One region of the Embleya australiensis genome, then DNA from elsewhere that is predicted to be linked to it. Evidence: riboswitches for the same ligand, from Rfam matches in the RefSeq annotation. Region 1 holds a riboswitch; the other holds the start of a gene.
What was found. A riboswitch is a leader RNA that binds a small molecule or an ion and turns the genes downstream of it on or off. The one in region 1 is predicted to bind S-adenosylmethionine.
Positions count from the first base shown of each region.

Region 2: it holds a riboswitch for S-adenosylmethionine, as region 1 does, so the genes downstream of both, thrC (threonine synthase) here and ACMXN5_RS09065 (aminotransferase class V-fold PLP-dependent enzyme) in region 1, are expected to answer to the same signal.

Region 1 is NZ_CP182422.1:2,171,002-2,180,596, forward strand. Features, by position in the region: gene ACMXN5_RS09030 (M48 family metallopeptidase) at 1-115, opposite strand, end outside; gene ACMXN5_RS09035 (hypothetical protein) at 132-1,514, opposite strand; gene ACMXN5_RS09040 (hypothetical protein) at 1,620-1,973, opposite strand; gene ACMXN5_RS09045 (NYN domain-containing protein) at 2,039-3,373, opposite strand; gene ACMXN5_RS09050 (hypothetical protein) at 3,898-4,134, opposite strand; gene ACMXN5_RS09055 (exonuclease domain-containing protein) at 4,391-5,029, shown strand; gene ACMXN5_RS09060 (Lrp/AsnC ligand binding domain-containing protein) at 5,136-5,414, shown strand; gene ACMXN5_RS09065 (aminotransferase class V-fold PLP-dependent enzyme) at 5,736-7,118, opposite strand; SAM riboswitch class IV at 7,353-7,469, opposite strand; gene trpD (anthranilate phosphoribosyltransferase) at 7,623-8,705, opposite strand; gene ACMXN5_RS09075 (response regulator transcription factor) at 8,791-9,204, opposite strand; gene ACMXN5_RS09080 (hypothetical protein) at 9,332-9,595, opposite strand, start outside.
Region 2 is NZ_CP182422.1:3,237,442-3,247,036, forward strand. Features, by position in the region: gene ACMXN5_RS13695 (hypothetical protein) at 1-1,009, shown strand, start outside; gene ACMXN5_RS13700 (alpha,alpha-trehalose-phosphate synthase (UDP-forming)) at 1,116-2,597, opposite strand; gene ACMXN5_RS13705 (glucosyl-3-phosphoglycerate synthase) at 2,793-3,770, opposite strand; SAM riboswitch class I at 3,963-4,116, shown strand; gene thrC (threonine synthase) at 4,133-5,407, shown strand; gene ACMXN5_RS13715 (MoaD/ThiS family protein) at 5,404-5,682, shown strand; gene ACMXN5_RS13720 (cold-shock protein) at 6,104-6,307, shown strand; gene groL (chaperonin GroEL) at 8,131-9,595, shown strand, end outside.

The DNA.
Region 1 (9,595 bases):
TGAACCCGCCCGGCGGCTCCGGCAGCGGGCGCCACGGCGTGGTCACCGCGACCGCCACGAGCAGCACCACACCCGTGCAGATCAGGCAGATCAGCAACAACCTCTGGACCGACATGCCCGCCGTGCCCCCGTCATTCGGCCTGCGTCCGCAGGTAGTCGAGCCAGGTCTTGGTGAACGCGTCGGGGCCGGTGCCCAGGACGGACACCATCGCCGACGACAGGGCCGACGCCGCATCGGGCGCGCCGACCCCGGGCGGCCGTTCGGCGCCGACCGTACGGTACAGCTCGACCAGCTTGGGCCGGCCCCACCGCTCCGCGATCAGTTTGCAGGCCAGCCACCCCATCTCGTACGCCTGGGGCAGGTCCTCCTGCGTGGTCTCGAAGGTCGTGTCGGCGGGCAGCTGTACGGGCACCTTGCCCGCCTTGACGTCGCGGCGCAGTTCGGGCGCGGCGGTGCGCATCGTCTGCGCCGACTCCAGGTAGCCGACGTAGTCCGCGAACCCCTCGGACAGCCAGGTCGGCGTCCACGACCGGGTGAACGCGCGGCTCGCCACGTGGGTGATCTCGTGCGTCATCACCACCCGGCGCTCCAGGTCGCCCAGCTCGCGAAACGCGTCCGGGTTGACGATGACCCGGTCGGCGGCGGCCGCGTCGGCCGCCGCGCCGCGCTCGCCGGTGGTGACCGCGGCGATCTTGGCGTACTTGCTCGGTTCGGCGCCGAGCAGCCGGGCCATCTCCGCCTGGGTACCGGGCACCACCACCACCGCCCGCCCCGGCCAGGACTCGCCCCACACCGCGCTCACCTGCGGCACGGCCTTGTCGGTGGTGTCGGCGAACTCGTGCAGCGCGGCGCGGGTGCCGATGCCGAGCACGATGCTGTGCGTGCCCTGGACCACGGTGACCGGGCCCAGGTCCCACACCTGGGCGGGGGTGCGCATCCCGGTCGCGGCGCCGTCGCCGTCGGCGGCGAGGTACCAGGTGCCGCCCCGCAGTACGAAGGTCAGGAACTGCGGCACCCGCACCGGCGCCACGTCGTGTCCGGTGAGCCGGTAGAGCAGGTCCACCTGGGCGGTGAACACGGGGCCGCCGAGCGCGCTCCTGCGCGCGGCGGAGAGGTCGAACGCGTCGGGCGTGACGATCTCGTACTCCCACGCGGCGAACGGCACCTCGGCGATGTTGTCGAAGACGCCCATCTGGTTCTGCCGAAACGTCGGGTTCTGCGGGTCGAGGGTGGACGAGAGCGCCTCGCGGTCCCGGGTGAGGAACGCGTTCGCGCGCCGTTCCAGGAGGGCGCCGATCGCTATCCGGCGGGCGTTCGCGTGCTGCTCGCCGTCGCCGCTCGCCCCGGGGCCGGCGGAGCGGCCGGCGTGGACGCCGGGAGGAGTGCGGGTCACCGTGTCGGCGACGAATCGGGTCACCCCGAGGACGGCCCCGAGTTGGGCGAGCGCGCACACCACGACCAGGACGGGCAGCAGGCTGCGGATCCGGCGCGCGGCCCGATTCGGGTCATCCACCGGTCGATCGTAACGTGGGCCCGTGCGCTCCCGGCCCGGAACGGGGACCGGGGCTGCGGCGAAAGGGTGTCGCCGACCCGCCCCGGAGCGGCCCCGCCGCCCGGTTCAGCCCCGGCGGTCGGCAGGGCGCCGAACGCCCGGCGGCTCGCCGCCGTCCCGCGCCGATCCGCTCGGCGCCGCGAACATCCCCTCCGCCGCGAACAGGCGCAGCGCGGTCAGCGTCTCCTCGTCCAACTCGATGTAGTCGGGCCGGCCGGCGGGCTCGGGGGGCGACCCGGGGTCGGCGGGATCGCCGAGGTCGCCGAAGTCACCGAAAGAAGCGGTATTCGATAATTCGGGCGATATGTCGATGCCGATGATGCGGGCGCCGATCAGGGCCGGCCCGATCGAAGCCGGGATCGCGCAGCCGGCGGCGCCGGCGCGCCCTCGGCCGCGGTGTGTACGACAGGCGATGCGCATGTGACTCCTCCCCCTCGTCGACCTTCCTCGTCAACGGTAGGGAGCGCGACCGACACGCGGTGCGGTCAGCCGCGGGTGAGCCTGCGCAGCAACATCGTCGAGGGCACCGGGCGGGCACCCGCCTTGCGCACGCCCTCGGCCACCTCGCGGTCCGTGGAGACCACCACGACCGGCCGGCCCGGCGGCTCGGCCCGGACCAGCCGGCGGATCAGCTCGTCGGCCGTCTCGCCCGGCTTGCTGAACATCACCCGCACCCCGCGCGCGGGGGCGAGCAGCACCGGCGCGTCCAGCTGCGCGCCGTCGAACACGCAGGTCACCTCGCAACCGGTCTGCGCGGCGAGCCCGGTCAGTCCGCCGACCAGCCGGTCGCGCTGCTTGTTCAGCGCGAGCGTGGGATAGCCGGTCTTGGTCACGTTGTAGCCGTCGATCACCAGGTGTGCCTGGGGCAGCGCGAGCAGCTGGTCGAGCAGGGCCGGGTCGTCGCCCTCCAGCGCGCGCTGCGCGATGTCCTTTATCCCGGACGCGCCCGGCACCACCGCGTCCACCATGTCGGCCGGCCTGATCCCGACGGGGGGCAGCGCCAGCTCGCGACGCAGGCCCTGGGCCGCCTCCAGGACGGTGTCCAGGAGCAGCCGGACCCGGGTGTCCTCCATGCTGCGTCCCTCGCGGGCCGCCCGGCGGCTGGCCTCCAGGGCCGATTCGACCTCGGCGACCCGGCCGCGCAGCCGGCGCGCCTCCTTCTCCGCGGCGGCGATCGCGGCCTGCGCCTCGACCCGCACCGCGTCCAGCTCGGAGCGGGCCCGGCGGGCCTCCTTCTCCTCGTGCTTGGCGCTGCCCTGGAGGCCGCGCACCTGGCGGCGCAGGTGGTCGGCCTCCTTGCGGGCCGTCTCCAGTTCGGCGCGCAGCCGTTCGTGCTCGGTCTTCGAGGCCGCGCGCAGTACGCCGACCTCGTGCTCCAGGCGGGACAACGTCTCGGCGGCCTCGGCCTCGGCGCGGTCGGCGGCGGCCTCCTTGGCCGCGTCGCCGGCGGTCTCGATCAGCCGGACCCAGCCGCGCGGGCGCAACAGGTAGGCGGCCGCGGCCACGTCGAGCGGGTCGGCCGCGGCGGGCACCTTGCCCGCTTCGAGCGCCTCGGAGATCTCCGGCAGGCCCTTGCGGAAGCGCTCCGCTATGCGCTGGCGGAACACCGGATCGTTCTCCAGCGCGGCGGCCAGCGGCGTCGCGGCGAACTTGGCCCGGCGCTGGTGGGTGAACCGGGCGAACCGGCGCAGCGGCCCCGGGACCTCGTCGGCGGTCATCGTGCCGAGCGCGTCGGCGGCCACCGAGATCACCCGGACCCGAACCGCCTCCGGCAACGGCCCGGTCAACACCTCGGGCTCGACGACCGGCGCCTCGGACAGGGCCCGCTCCGCCTCGACGCTCGCGGCCGTCTCGACGGCCCCGGCGGGCACGTCGGCGGCGGGATGCGTACCGGCCGGCGGCTCGGCGGCCCCGTGCGCATCCGAGGCGACGGCGTGATGCACGGCCCCATCGGACTCCTCGGACCCCGCGGACCGAAGCGACCCCGCCGCGGAGTCGACGAGCCCATTGGCCCCGGCCTGCCGCCCCGGTTCGACGGGCTCCGCATCGGTCGCGGCATCCGTCGCCGCCGCGGTCCCGGACTGCGCGTCGAGGTCGGGCTCGGCGGCCGGCACCGCCTCGGCGGCGTCGGCGGCGTGCGCAGGCGTGACCTCGTCCGCGCGGGTATCCGGTCCGCTCACTGCTCCTCCGGTCCTTCCCGTTCCCTCGAGGCCCCTCCCCGCGTCACCGTTACCGGGACGCCGACGCCTTGATCATGGCGTGTTCCGCACCGTCGACGGTCGCGCCGGGCCGCCCCGATGCCGAAACGATGCACAGTCCCATTGTCCCCGGACGGTCGCGGCGATCAGGTCGCGTCGGGGCGCGCCACCAGTTCGACCGAATCGGTCGCGTTGCACCAGCGGCAGCGCACCGACTCGATCTCGTCCGAGACGATCTCGCGCTCCTCGACCCGGGGGGCGCCCGCCAGGTCGAGGTGGGTGAACTCCACGGCCTTGGTGGTCCGCGTCACGTCGAACCGGGTCAGGTTGCCGCACAGCGTGCAACGCCACCGGGTGTCCTCGGTGGGGGCCTGGATCGACATGCGTGTTCCTTTCCTGGTTCGGTCCGCGAAGCCTTACCCGTTCACCGTCGGCCGCGTACACCCCATGATGCCGGGCTGCGAGAGGTACCTGGGCGCGGCCGTGTCGGGCCGGAAACGTACCGTCCGGTACATGAGCAGCACCGCGCACCGGGATTGCCGGTCACGAGGTTCGGCGGGTCAGGGCTTGCCGGCGGCCGACCCGCCGCGGCGTTCCCGCCCGCCGGACAGTATCGCCCCGGGCCACGAGTTGCGAACCATGCCCGGATCCCGAGCGATTCGTGACGAGGTGGAGCGACAGGTGTTCACGGTCGTCGATCTGGAGACCACGGGCCTGGATCCGCAGGAGGCCCGAATCACCGAGATCGCCGCCGTCCGGGTGCGCGGGGCGGACCGCCTGGGCGAGTTCGCGACCCTGGTCGCGCCCGGGATGCCGATCCCGGAGTTCATCACCGACCTGACCGGGATATCCGACGACCTGGTGGCCGACGCGCCCCCGCTGCGGCTGGTGCTGCCGGCGTTCACCCACTTCGCCGAGGACGCCATCCTGGTCGCCCACAACGCCCCCTTCGACGTGGGCTTTCTGCGTACCGCGAGCATCGCGTGCGACCACGCCTGGCCCGACTTCCGGGTCGTGGACACCCTTGCCCTGGCCCGCGCGCTGCTGCCCGCCGGGACACTGCCGAACCTGCGATTGGGCACCCTCGCGCGCTACTTCGAGGCGCCCACCGACCCGACCCACCGAGCGTTGGCCGACGCACGCGCGACGGCACACGTGCTACGCGCGTTCATCGACCGGATGCACGCGAGCGGGCGCCACGAACTGGCCGACCTCCTGGCCCTGGGCCGCCCCCCGGCACCGGGCGTCCGCGAGCGCCAAACCACTCCGATCGGGTGACCCGTGACCCGGATTCGAGTACACATGGTTGCGCCGGCGCCCCCGCACCGACGGGCGCGCCGACTAAGCTCGGGCACCTTGTCGTCGACAGCCGGAGGACTACCCCGTGATCACCGCGATCGTGCAGGTCAAGACGCGTGTGGACCAGACCCCGGAAATCGCGGAGGCGATCGCCGCGATCGAGGGCGTGAGCGAGGTCTACTCGGTGACCGGTGAATTCGACCTGATCGCCATGGTGCGCGTCCGCGCCCACGACGACCTGGCCGACGTCATCCCCGGCCGCCTCAACAAGGTCCCGGGAGTAGAGGCCACGACCACCCACATCGCCTTCCGCACCTACTCCCAACACGACCTCGAAGCAGCCTTCGCCATCGGCCTCGAATAACCAAAGCGCGCCCGACACGCGAGAACACCCCAACCGCAACCCGACTCCGGAGGCGACCGGCCCCTTCTGAGGACAACCGGGCCGGAGGCCGGCCCAGGACGCGACCCGGCACCAATCAGCCCGTCCGGCGTTTGAGGACGACCCGCCCCGTCCAAGGCCCAGGCACGCGACCCGGCACCAATCAGCCCGTCCGGCGTTTGAGGACAACCGGGCCGGAGGCCGGCCCAGGACGCGACCCGGCACCAATCAGCCCGTCCGGCGCTTGAGGACGACCCGCCCCGTCCAAGGCCCAGGCACGCGACCCGGCCGGCCCACCCCCCGTCACGCCGCAGGCAACACGCGCGGATCCGCCTCAGGAACGCACCGGCCCCCATCCACCGTGTAGCTCCACCGCGCCCCCCGCTCCACCACTTCCCGAACCGCCGCCGCAAAGCGGTCCAGGTGCTCGACGGGCGTCCCCACACCGAAGCTGACCCGGATCGCGTTGAGGTTCTGCTGCCCCTCCGGCGCGTCCGGCGACCCACACTCCGTCGGCTGATCGGCCCGCCCGCCCAACAGGTGCCGCACCAGCGGGTGCGCGCAGAACAGCCCGTCCCGCACCCCGATCCCGTACTCCGCCGACAACACCGCCGCGAACCGCGAGCTGTTCCACCCCTCGACCACGAACGAGAGCACGCCCACCCGCGCCGACTCGGGCCCGAACAGCTCCAGCGTCCGCACCTGGGGAATCTCCGCCAACCGCGCCCGCAACCGCGCCAACAACGCCTCCTCGCGCGCGACCAACGCCGCCGGCCCCGCCTCGGTGATCGCCCGGCACGCGGAAGCCAACGCGTAGGCGCCGATCACGTTAGGCGACCCCGCCTCGTGCCGGGCCGCGCCGCTCTGCCACTCGACGTGGTCGCGCGAGACCGCCTTGCTCGCCCCGCCACCCGCCAGGTACGGCTCCGCCGCGTCCAGCCAGTCCCCACGCCCCGCCAACACCCCCGAGCCGAACGGCGCGTACAGCTTGTGCGCCGAGAGCGCGACCCAGTCCACGTCCAGGTCCGCGACCGACACCGGGTGGTGCGGCGCCAGTTGCGCCGCGTCCAGCACGATCCGCGCCCCGAACCGGTGCGCCACCTCGGCCAGTTCCGCCACCGGGAACAGCTCGCCGGTCACGTTCGACGCACCGGTCACGCACACCAACCGAGGCCCGTCGCCGGAGCCTTCGAGCGCGGCCTCCAGCGCCGCGACCGCCTGCGCCGGCGAGGACGGCGCCGCCAACTGGGTCACCCCGGCATGCCGACGCCACGGCAGCAGCGCCGCGTGGTGCTCGGTCTCGAACACGAACACCCGGGTGCCACGCGGCAGTACCGAGGCGAGCAGGTTCAGCGAGTCGGTGGTGCCCCGGGTGAACAGCAGCGTGTCGTCGTCCCGCAGCCCGAGGAACTCCGCGACCGTGGCCCGGCTCTGCTCGTACAGATCGGTGGACAACTGCGACAGGTAGCCGGCGCCGCGATGCACGCTGCCGTAGTACGGCAGATAGCCGGCCACGTCGTCCCACACCCGCTGCAGACACGGCGCGCTGGCCCCGTAGTCGAGCGCCGCGTACTCCACCTCACCCCCGGTGACCAGCGGAACGAGCACATCCCGCCCGACCACGGGCAACGGGGCGGCAATGGCGACGTCGGAGTCAAAGGCAACGGAAGCGGTACCGGCGGTCATGGCAAATCTCCTCGGCAGACGGCAACCAACCCCACACAATGTCGAGAAGTCGACATCAGAACAGCGCAGAGTGATCCCCGGATGAAATGTGGTCTCGGAAAAGCGACGCGCGAGGACTCAGCGCGTACGGAATGGGCCGATCAGCCCGTTTCGAGAAAGAGATTTCACGCCATCACATGCTCCCCAGGTACAGGACCCGGTTCGCATGGGGCAATTGCCTGCCACCACACCAGGGGTCCGCGCTTGCCGGGACGCCTGACGACGCCCGACCGTGTCATCACCCGGGGCACCCCACCGCGGAGCGAGGGTTGCCGGACAGCAAGCCGGGGCTTTCCACTGTCACTCGTGACCTGCGCAGAATTATTACCGCAGGAATCGCCGCGCGCAACGACCACCCCACCGGTTCCACATACTGGACGCCGCCCCCACGCCCCGACGGAGCCCGAACGCGACGACGCCGGGCAGGCCGCCCTCGGCCCACCCGGCGTACACATCCGCCTTCGACTACCCCCGCGCGAACGACCGCGTCACGCCCACCCATCGATCGAGCGCCGCCTGCGCCGCCCCCGAGTCGATCGCCTCCGCCGCCCGCTCGATCCCGGCCGCCAACTGCTGCGTCAATGATCCGTCTCCCGGACCGAGCGCGGCCAGCGCCGCCGCCGAGTTCAACAACACCGCGTCGCGCACCGCGCCCTTCTCCCCCGCGAGCAGCTTCCGGGCCACCCCCGCGTTGAACATCGCGTCGCCGCCGCGCAGCGTCTCGATCCCGTTCAACGCGATGCCCAGGTCACGCGGATCCACCCGGTCCTCGCGCACGTCGCCGTCCCGCACGATCCACACCTGGGACGTGGTGGTCACGGTCAACTCGTCCAACCCGTCGTCACCGCGGAAGACCAGCGCGGTGGCCCCACGATCGGCCAGCACACCGGCCACGATCGGCGCCATCCGCAGATCCGCGACCCCGATCGCGTGGTGCCGGACCCGCGCCGGATTGGTCAGCGGGCCCAGGAAGTTGAACGTGGTCGGCACCCCCAGCTCGCGCCGCGCCTGCGCGGCGTGCCGCAGCGACGGGTGGAAACGTTGCGCGAAGCACAGGGTGATGCCCGCCTCCCCGGCCGTCCGGGCCACCTGCTCCGGCGTCAGATCCAACACCACGCCGAGCGCTTCGAGCACGTCGGCCGCGCCGCTGGCGGACGACGCCGCCCGGTTGCCGTGCTTGACCACGGTCTCCCCCGCGCCCGCGACCACGATCGCGGACATGGTCGAGATGTTCACCGTGCGGGCGAGGTCGCCGCCCGTGCCGACGATGTCCACCGTGCGGCCGGGCACCTCGATGGTCGAAGCGTGCTCGTACATCGCCCGCACCAGACCCGAGACCTCGTCCACGGTCTCGCCCTTGGCCCGCAGCGCGATCACGAACCCGGCCACCTGCACCGGCGTGGCCTCGCCGGTCATGATGTGGTCCATCGCCCACGCCGTGGCATCCGCCGGCAGGTCGTCACCCCGCATGAGCGAGGCCAGGATGTCGCGCCAGGAACGGGCCGCCGGGTTGCCGCCGCTCTGGTACGTAGAGGCCGAGGCGCCCATGGTCCGCTCCCGCAGTGTCATCGGATGAGTCGGCGCCAGCGTACCGACCGGGGCCACCGACACCCGACGGTTATCCGCGATGCGGTCAGGCCGGCTGACGTCCCGCGATGCGCCCGCGGATCAGGTCGGCCGCCGCCGAGGCGAGCGTGCGCGGGTCCAGCGGATGCGCGACCACCGCGTCGGCCCGGCACCAGGTGGCCAGCCACGCGTCCTGCGGGCGACCGACCAGGGTGAGGACGGGCGGGCAGTTGTAGATCTCGTCCTTGAGCTGCCGGCACACACCCATGCCGCCGGCGGGGGCGGTCTCCCCGTCCAGGATCACGAGGTCCACGCCGCCCTTGTCCATCGCCTCGATCACGGCGGGCTCGGTGGCGCACTCCAGGTATTCGACGAACGGCACGTCGACGGCGGGCCTGCGCCCGAGCGCGAGGGTGACCTTCCGACGGGTGTTGCGGTCGTCGCTGTACACAAGGACGGTCATGGTCTCGCCGCGCGTCATGTCCACCTGCCTGGGTCCGGGTACGGGACGACAACTTGGATCCGCCCCGGATGTTAGCGCTTTTCCCCGCCCAAATGTGGGGCTCGTCACGCCCCGATCCCGGTCCGACCACCCGGGTCCGCCCGACTCACCCGCGCGCCAGCACCTCGTAGCCCTCGGCGTCCCCGCCCAACCGCTGCGCCAGCCCCGCCATCCGGGTGCGCTCGCGGGCCGGTTCGAGGCCGGTGAGCACCTGCTGCCGCGCGATCCGCACCCGCAGCGGCCGCTCGTCGGCCGCCACGACCGTGACCGCCCACCCGTCCGCCGCCAGGATCCGGGTCGCCTCCGCGACCGCGTCGTGGTCCGGCAGGGTCACCAGGTGCCGCATCACGAACGGACCGGTCTCCACCGC
Region 2 (9,595 bases), 1.1 Mb from region 1:
CGGCGCCGAACTGGCCCCGGGCGGCGACGAGATCACCGTGACCGCTCGCGGCTTCGCTCCCGGCGCGAAGGTCACCGTCGCGCTGTACGGCGGCGACACCACCGACTCCAAGGGCAGCCGCGTACTCACCGCCGACGGCAACGGCTTCGTCGCGACCCCGCTCGTGGTCGGCACCGGATTCGCCCCGGACGCCCCGGCGTTCGAGGTCCGGGTCGGGGCCGAGGGCGGGCCCACCGCAAAGGTCGGGCTGACCTTCGCCGCGCCCGCGCCGACCGCCGCGGCACCCCGATCGTTGCGCGCGGCCACGGCGGCACAGGCCGCGCCGGCCGCGGCTCCTCGGGCGGCCGGTGGGGCGAAGCTGACCGTGACCCCGAGCACCGGCCTGGACCCGGCGGGCGCCTCGGTCACCGTCAAGGGTTCCGGCTACGCGGCCGGCAGCGGCAACGGGATCTACGTGGTGTTCGGCCCGAAGGAGGCCGACTGGACCACCAACGCGGGCAACTACGGCGCCTCGAAGTGGATCAAGGCGTACGGCGCGGACGGGATCGACCCGGACGGCACGTTCTCGGTCACGCTCACCGACGTCAAGGCCGCGTACAAGAACGGCGCGGGCAAGGACGTCGACTGCCTCAAGACCGAGTGCTACGTGCTGACCATGGCCGCGCACGGCTCCCCCGACCGCAGCCAGGACGCCTTCGTGAAGGTCGCCTTCAAGGGCGGCTCGACCACAACCGCCGGGACGAGCGCGGGCACCACCGGCGCCGGCGCCACCGGTTCGGCGAGCACGGGCGGCACCTCGGGCGGCACGTCCGCCGGCACCTCGGGCGGAGCCGGCGGGCCCGCCGGATCCACCGGCGCTTCGGGCGGCACATCCGGCGGCGGCAACCTGGCGCTCACCGGCCCGGCCGGCCTCGCCGCCGGCACCGTCGGCGCGGCCCTGGTCGCCGCCGGCACGGTCGCGGTGGTCGCCACCCGCCGACGCCGCGCCGCCGGACCGACCGCGACCTGAGCACCGAACCCCGAGACCGAGCATCACCAAACACCCGGCCCACCGACCTACGCCGGCCGAACCGCGCGGTTCGGCCGGCGCGTGGCGGCCCGGTCACCCGCCCCGCTCAGACGTCCAACGCGTCCAGTTGCTCCAGGAACCACTGCTGCGGGTTGAGCGCCACCGCCGCCGCGGCCAGCCGCTTGGTGCGCTGGAGCCGGTCGGTGGTGTCCATCGTCAGCGCCTCGTGCAGCGCCTCGGTGGTCTGCGAGACGTCGAACGGATTGACCACGATCGCGTCCTCGCCCAACTCCTCGCACGCGCCCGCCTCGCGCGAGAGCACCAGCGCGCAGCCCCCGTGCTCCTCGTCCAGGAGGGAGACCACCGGCACCTCCTTGGCGACCAGGTTCATCCCGTCCCGGATCGGGTTCACCAGCGCGACGTCGGCCAGCCGGTACGCCGCGAGCGAGCGCGGGAAGTCGTCGTTGACGTGCAGGATCAGCGGCTGCCAGTCGCCGGTGCCGAACTCGTCGTCGATCTCCTTGGCCACCCGCTGCACCGCGGCGGTGTACTCGCGGTACTCCGGCAGGTCGTGCCGCGACGGATAGGCGAACGCCACGTGCACCACCCGGCCGAGCCATTCCGGTCGGGTGCGCAGCAGTTCGCGGTAGGCCAGCAGGCCCCGGACGATGTTCTTGGACAACTCCGTACGGTCCACCCGGACGATCACCCGACGGTCGCCGACCGCCTCGCGCAGCCCGGCGAGGCGGGTGTCCACGTCGGCCCGGGACGCGCGCTCGCGCAGGAACTCGGCGTCGGCGCCCAGCGCGTGTACGCCGATCTCGGTCACGTGGCCCGCGTGCGTGACGGTCATCGCGTCCCGGTCCACGTCGGCGCCCAGCACGTCGGCGCAGCAGTCCAGGAACGCGAGCGCCCAGCGCCGGGAATGGAATCCGGCGTGGTCCGCGCCGAGCACCCCTTCGAGCACGTAGCGGGCGATGTCGTCGGGCAGCAGCCGGAAGTAGTCCGGCGGTGCCCAGGGGGTGTGCGCGAAGTGGCCGATCCGCAGGTCGGGACGCAGTCGGCGGAGCAGCACCGGCACCAGGGTCAGGTGGTAGTCCTGTACGACCACCTTCGCGCCCTCGGCCGCCTCCTCCGCCAGGGCCTCGGCGAACGCCTGGTTGTACGCCTCGTAGGAGTCCCACTCCTTGCGGAAGCGCGCGTCGAAGACCGGCTTGGAGGGGGTGTCGTAGAGCAGGTGGTGGACGAACCACAGGGTCGAGTTCGCTATGGCGTTGTACGCCCGTGCGAACGTGCCGGGGTCGATGTCGAGCATCCGTACGGCCAGCCCGCCGGTGTCGTGACCGGCGAGATCCAGCCGGCCCGAGGGCGCGGCGCGGGTCGCGGTGCGGTCGGGCTCGCCGAGCGCGGAGCAGACCCACACGGCGCCGGTGCCCTGCCCGGCGGTGGACAGGCCGGACACCAGTCCGCCGCCGCCGCGCCGCACCGTGAGTGTGCCGTCGTCCTCCAGGGAGAAGGACACGGGACCGCGGTTGGAGGCGACCAGCACCCCGGCGGGAGAGGGGGTGGCGGGAGGAGGAGCACTCATGCCCCGACCCTAGCCACGCATCCCGGTGCGCAAACCCGGGCCGGCCGTGCCCTCGGTTCGAACGGTGTGGCGAGTATCACGCCCACCGGTCACTACCACACGTAGTCGGGCTGTGCCTCTCGGGTATCGGTGAGTCTTCGGCCACCGCGGCGGAAACCCGGGCCGAACGCCGGACAAACACCCCCGGACCAGGGGTCAGCGCCCGACCAGGCGGGTTCGTGTCCGGTACTCGGGCACCGTGGCCATCGGCGGGCGTTCCCGGGCGGCGATGTCGTGGGTGCGTACGCGAAAGCCCGCCTCGTCCCGTTCGAACTGGGTCAGCACGGTGTTCGGCTCGGCCGGGTGCGCGCCGGCGGGGCCGCGGCGCAGTCGGCGCTCGACGGCCTGGAGTATCTCCGCCGCCATCCGCCCCAGGCCCGCCTCGTCCTGGTGGTTGTGCCGCCGCACACCGACGTCCACCTGGGCCATCGCGTCCAAGCCGACCAGGCGCAGGGTGTCCACGAGCATCGCGGTCTCGATGCCGTAGCCACACGGGAAGGGCAGTTGTTCGAGCAGCGTGCGGCGGGCCGCGTATTCGCCGCCGAGCGGCTGCACGAAGCCGGCCAGTTCGGGCCAGTGCAGGTTGAGCAGGGGGCGGGCGACCAGTTCGGTCACCCGGCCGCCGCCGGCGGGCACGATCGTGTCGCCGATCTCCAGCGGCCGGTCGTACATGGCCTTGACCAGCTGGACCGAGGGGTCGGTGAGCAGCGGGCCGAGGATCCCGGTGACGAAGTCCGCCGAGAAGTCCTTCAGGTCGGCGTCCACGAACGCCACGATGTCGCCGTCGGTGACCAGGAGCGAGCGCCACAACACCTCGCCCTTGCCGCGCACGGCCGGGAGCGCGGGCAGGATGTCGTCGCGGTGCACCACCCGCGCGCCCGCGTCGGCGGCCACCCGCGCGGTGTCGTCGGTGGAGCCGGAGTCGACCACCACCAGCTCGTCCACCAGCGGTACCCGCTCGACCAGCTCGGTCCGGATCACCTTGACGATGTCGCCGACCGTCGCCGCCTCGTTCAACGCGGGCAGGACGACGCTGACCCGGGTGTCGCGTTTGGCGTCGAGAAGCCTGTCGACGGGCCAGTCGGCGGCGGCGGAGGACCGCCGTCGGAGCCAGTCGCCCACCTCGTGCGTCACGTTCGAAGATCCCCTGTCGTCGCCGGTGTTCCGGCCTCGGTCGTTCCACCCTTTATCGTCTCGCGGGGTGGACCGGATGATCGACGCGGCACCGGTTCGGTTACAGTCGTCGTCACCGGTTACGACGATCGCACGTCGGACCGGACAAACGCGGACCGGCCACCCGGCGAAGGGTGTGTCCACCGCCATAGCAGCTCATCCAGAGGGGCAGAGGGAACGGCCCGTTGAAGCCCCGGCAACCATCCGATCGTCATTCCTCGTGACGCGCTTTCGGCGCGAGCGAGCGGCCGACGAGTCGGACAGGTGCCAAGTCCGGCCCGTGGGACCCCACGGGTAAAGATGAGGACAGAAAGGCCCTCGCCATGGCGACACCCACCGCCACCCGCACCACCAGCGCCACCCCCACCTCCTTCGGTCCGGCCGTCGCGCTGTCGTGTCGCGAGTGCGGGGAGCGCACGGAGCTCGGCCCGAAGTACGCCTGCGAGTCCTGTTTCGGCCCCCTCGAGGTCGCCTACGAGTTCGGCACCGTGACGCGGGAGCGGATCGAAGCCGGGCCGCACAACATCTGGCGCTACGCGCCGCTGCTGCCGGTGTCCGCGGACGTCTCGTCCCGGCCCAGCCTGAACCCCGGCTTCACCAAGCTCGTCCGGGCCGAGAACCTGGGCCGCGAGCTGGGCGTGCGCAACCTGCACGTCAAGGACGATTCCGGGAACCCGACGCACTCCTTCAAGGACCGCGTGGTGGCGATCGCAGTCGAGGCCGCGCGTACCTTCGGCTTCACCACGCTGTCCTGCTCGTCCACCGGCAACCTGGCCGGCGCGGTGGGTGCCGCCGCCGCCCGGGTGGGCCTGCGCAGCTGTGTGTTCATCCCGTCCGACCTGGAGGCCGGCAAGGTCGTCACAGCTGCGGTCTACGGCGGCGAGCTGGTCGCCATCGAGGGGACCTACGACGAGGTCAACCGATTCTGTTCGGAGCTGATCGGCGACCCGGCCGGCGAGAGCTGGGGCTTCGTCAACGTCAACCTGCGGCCCTACTACGGCGAGGGTTCCAAGACGCTCGCCTATGAGATCGCGGAACAACTCGGCTGGAAACTGCCGGAGCAGATCGTCATCCCCATCGCGTCGGGGTCGCAGCTGACCAAGATCGACAAGGGTTTCCGCGAGTTGATCGCGCTGGGTCTGGTAGAGGACGCGCCGTACAGGATCTTCGGCGCCCAGGCGACGGGGTGCTCCCCGGTGGCCGCCGCGTGGAAGGCCGGGCACGACGTGATCCGCCCGGTGCGGCCGGACACGATCGCCAAGTCGCTCGCGATCGGCAATCCCGCCGACGGCCCCTACGTGCTCGACGTGTGCAAGCGCACGGGCGGCGCGGTGGAGGACGTGAACGACGTCGAGGTGGTCGAGGCGATGAAGCTGCTCGCGCGTACCGAGGGCATCTTCGGCGAGACCGCGGGCGGGGTCACCGTGGGCTGCCTGCGCAAGCTGCTCGAGTCCGGCGCGCTGGACCCGGACGCCGAGACGGTCGTGCTCAACACGGGCGACGGCCTCAAGACGTTGGACGCGGTCACGCCGACGACCGGACCCACCGCGACCATTCGACCCACCCTGGACTCCTTCCGAAAGGCCGGCCTCGCATGAGCGTCTCCGTTCGCATCCCGACCATCCTGCGCACCTACACGGGTGGGGCGGCGGAGGTGTCCGCCGAGGGCACCACGCTCGCCGAGGTCCTGGACTCCCTGGAAAAGGCCCACGCCGGAATTCGCGCACGCATCCTCGACGACGAGGGCAAGCTGCGTCGCTTTGTGAATCTGTACGTGGAGGACGAGGACGTGCGCTTCGCCGACGGGCTCGCCACGGCGATCCCCGACAAGGGCACCGTTTCGATCATCCCGGCGGTCGCCGGGGGTTGCTGACGCGATAGGCCGAGCGTCCCGATCTTCCTCGATCGGGCACGAAACGGAACCGGGAAATCCGCCGCGCGAGCACCGCTCGGCGGATTTCTTCGTTCCTGCCGAAGGTTGTGCGTAACCCGGGTTTAACCGGCTCCATTTCCCGTCTTTGGCGGCGGCGCGTCGGTAAACCCGTGGTCGGGATCACATCCGATATGTGTGGAAAGTCGTTTTCCTGGTGAATTGAAATACGGCTTTTTCGGAGACTCGCGAGGAATGCGAGTTTTATTCGCTCGGGAATTCTCGTCCGATTGACCTGTTGCTCCGGGCATCCGTCCGGATACATTCAGCCGCGGTCGTAGCAGAGGGCCGGGTCCTTCTGGATACGAACCCGGAGCTGCGGCGTGCAGTATCCGTGAAAGGGCCAGTAACAGGGGAGTTAGGAATGGCTCAGGGCGCCGTCAAGTGGTTCAACGCGGAGAAGGGGTACGGCTTCATCGCGGTCGACGGTGGGGCGGACGTTTTCGTCCACTACAGCGCGATCCAGATGGACGGGTACCGGACGCTCGAGGAGGGGCAGCGAGTCGAGTTCGAGATCTCGCAGGGGCAGAAGGGGCCGCAGGCCGACATGGTCCGCGTCACCGCCTGAACCGGGAGCCATGCGCTCCTCTGCTTGAAACGGTCCACACACGGACTGCACGACACATCGCGGCACATAACGCGCCCGATCCTGTCGGATCAATGACCGGGGCCCGGCCTTCCCGCCAAGCGGGGGCCGGGCCCCGGTCGTTGCACGGGCGGCGGCGGGACGCACGGGTGCGGCGGAACGCGGGCCGGGGCCGGACGGGCGGCGCAGCGCGGCGCGGGGCGCCGGGCCGGGGCAGCGCGGCGCGGGCACAGTAGGTGCGGGTACGGGTGCGGCGGAGCGCGGGCCGGGGCCGGGGCGGGCGGCGCGGCGCGGGCGGGTGGGGCGCCGGGTCGGGGCAGCGCGGCGTGGGCGCGGCAGGTGCGGGTTCGGCGGGCGGCGGCATGCGGGAGCGCCGACCGGGGCCGGACAGGCGGCGCGAGGCGAAGCGGCCGCGGGGTATCGCCGGCGCCGGTACGGCGGTACAGGCAACCAACGCAGCCGAGCCCGCCACGCAACCCCGCGCAACCACAGGCACCCCGACCGGACCCGACGCAGGCGCAGCGGCGGGCAGACCGGCGTGCAACAGGCACCACACCCGAACTCGGCATGGCCACAGACGCCCCGGCGTGAGCCAGGGCGGGCATAACACCCGAACCCGAGGTGGGCCCAGGGGCGGCACATCCGAACCCGTCCGGGTGCGGGCAATGCCCAGGGCCCGAGCCACCCAACCGCCACGGTCGCGCACGCACCGGCGGACGTGGGGCGGGCGCGGTGCCCGAACCCGGTGCACGCACAGGCGACACACCCGGATCTGCGCGGGCGCGAGCCAACATGGCGCAGCCGCGGCACCCAAACCCGGCATGGACACACGCGGCACACCCGGCCCCGGGCGGGCGCGGGCAACGCGGCCAGGGCCGGTGCGGGCGGACCCGGCGTGGGCCGACGCGGCGCGGGCCGGCGCGGCACTCAAGCCCGGCATGGACACCGGCGGCACACCTCGACCGTGCGGGCACGGGCGGCGCCCCGAACACGGACCACGCAACCACCGCAGACCCAGCGGCCGGGACTCCCGATCCGGGCCGGCCCCCGGCCCGGCGCCGTGCACGCGGACGCGGCACCCGAAACCCGGTGTGGGCACACCCGTCCCGCACGGGTGCGGGCGGGCTCGGCGGCCGGGAACTCCGACCCGGGCCCGCCGCCGAAACCGTGCCGGACGGGCACCCGGGCGGCGGCGGGCGCGGCGTCCACAACGCGGGGGCACAGGCGCACACCCCGTCCCGCACGGGTGCGGGCGGGCTCGGCGGCCGGGATCCCCGATCCGGGCCTGCCGCCGAAACCGTGGCGGGCAGCCTGGCGTCGGCGGGCGCCCGCAACCCGGGGGGCGCAGGCGGCGCACCCCGTCCCGTGCGGGCACGGGTGGCGCGGTGGCCGGGAAGCGCCGATTCCGGCCCGCCCCGGGGCAGGCGGGGCGGGCGCCGTGCGGTGGGCGGCGGCCGAACCCGGTGGGGTGTGCGCGGCACGCGCGAAGCCGTGTCGGGGTGGCCGAGGTCGGGGTGGGTGGCATGTGGATGGGCTGCGATGCGGGGTCGGGTGGGCGTGGGGGTGGGGTGTGTGACACGCGCGGGTGTGGAGTGGGGGGCCTTGGACTCGCCCGTTGCGCTTGCACTCGGCATGGCCGAGTGCTAATCATTGGCGTTAGCACTCTGGATGTGAGAGTGACAGAAACGGACCGGGCCGGTGAGGCTCGGCACCCGTGAGGGAGGGATCCTCGCGGTGGTCGGGTCGTCCGTCGCGGGCACCTGTGCGGTCCGGCACTCACCCCCGTTCTGGGAGGACTTCACCACATGGCCAAGATCATCGCGTTCAACGAGGAAGCGCGCCGCGGCCTCGAGCGCGGGATGAACCAGCTCGCCGACGCCGTCAAGGTCACGCTGGGCCCCAAGGGCCGCAACGTCGTGCTCGAGAAGAAGTGGGGTGCGCCCACCATCACCAACGATGGTGTGAGCATCGCCAAGGAGATCGAGCTCGAGGACCCGTACGAAAAGATCGGCGCCGAGCTGGTCAAGGAGGTCGCCAAGAAGACGGACGACGTCGCCGGTGACGGTACGACGACCGCGACCGTCCTCGCCCAGGCGCTCGTCCGCGAGGGCCTGCGCAACGTGGCCGCCGGCGCGAACCCGATGGCCCTCAAGCGTGGCATCGAGAAGGCCGTCGAGGCCGTCTCCGAGCAGCTGCTCGCGCTCGCGAAGGACGTCGAGACGAAGGAGCAGATCGCCTCCACCGCCTCGATCTCCGCCGCTGACCCCCTGATCGGCGAGATGATCGCCGAGGCCATGGACAAGGTCGGCAAGGAAGGCGTCATCACCGTCGAGGAGAGCAACACCTTCGGTCTCGAGCTCGAGCTCACCGAGGGCATGCGCTTCGACAAGGGCTACATCTCGCCCTACTTCGCGACCGACATGGAGCGCATGGAGGCCGTCCTCGAAGACGCCTACGTGCTCATCGTCAACTCGAAGATCACCTCGGTGAAGGACCTCCTCCCGCTCCTCGAGAAGGTCATGCAGTCGGGCAAGCCGCTCATGATCATCTCCGAGGACGTCGAGGGCGAGGCCCTGGCCACGCTCGTCGTGAACAAGATCCGCGGCACCTTCAAGTCCGTCGCCGTCAAGGCTCCGGGCTTCGGCGACCGTCGCAAGGCCATGCTCGGCGACATCGCCATCCTCACCGGTGGCCAGGTCATCTCCGAGGAGGTCGGCCTCAAGCTCGACACCGCCGGTCTCGAACTCCTCGGCCGCGCCCGCAAGGTCGTCGTCACCAAGGACGAGACCACCATCGTCGACGGCGCCGGTGACTCGGACCAGGTCGCGGGTCGGGTCAACCAGATCCGCGCCGAGATCGAGAACTCCGACTCGGACTACGACCGCGAGAAGCTCCAGGAGCGCCTGGCGAAGCTCGCGGGCGGCGTGGCGGTCATCAAGGCCGGTGCCGCGACCGAGGTCGAGCTCAAGGAGCGCAAGCACCGCATCGAGGACGCGGTGCGCAACGCGAAGGCCGCCGTCGAGGAGGGCATCGTCGCCGGTGGTGGCGTGGCCCTGCTCCAGGCGTCCACCATCGCGTTCGACAAGCTCGACCTGGACGGCGACGAGGCCACCGGCGCGAACATCGTGCGCCTGGCCGTCGAGGCCCCGCTCAAGCAGATCGCGGTCAACGCCGGCCTCGAGGGTGGCGTGGTTGTGGAGAAGGTGCGCAACCTGACCCCGGGTCACGGCCTCAACGCCGCGACCGGCGACTACGTGGACCTCATCGCCG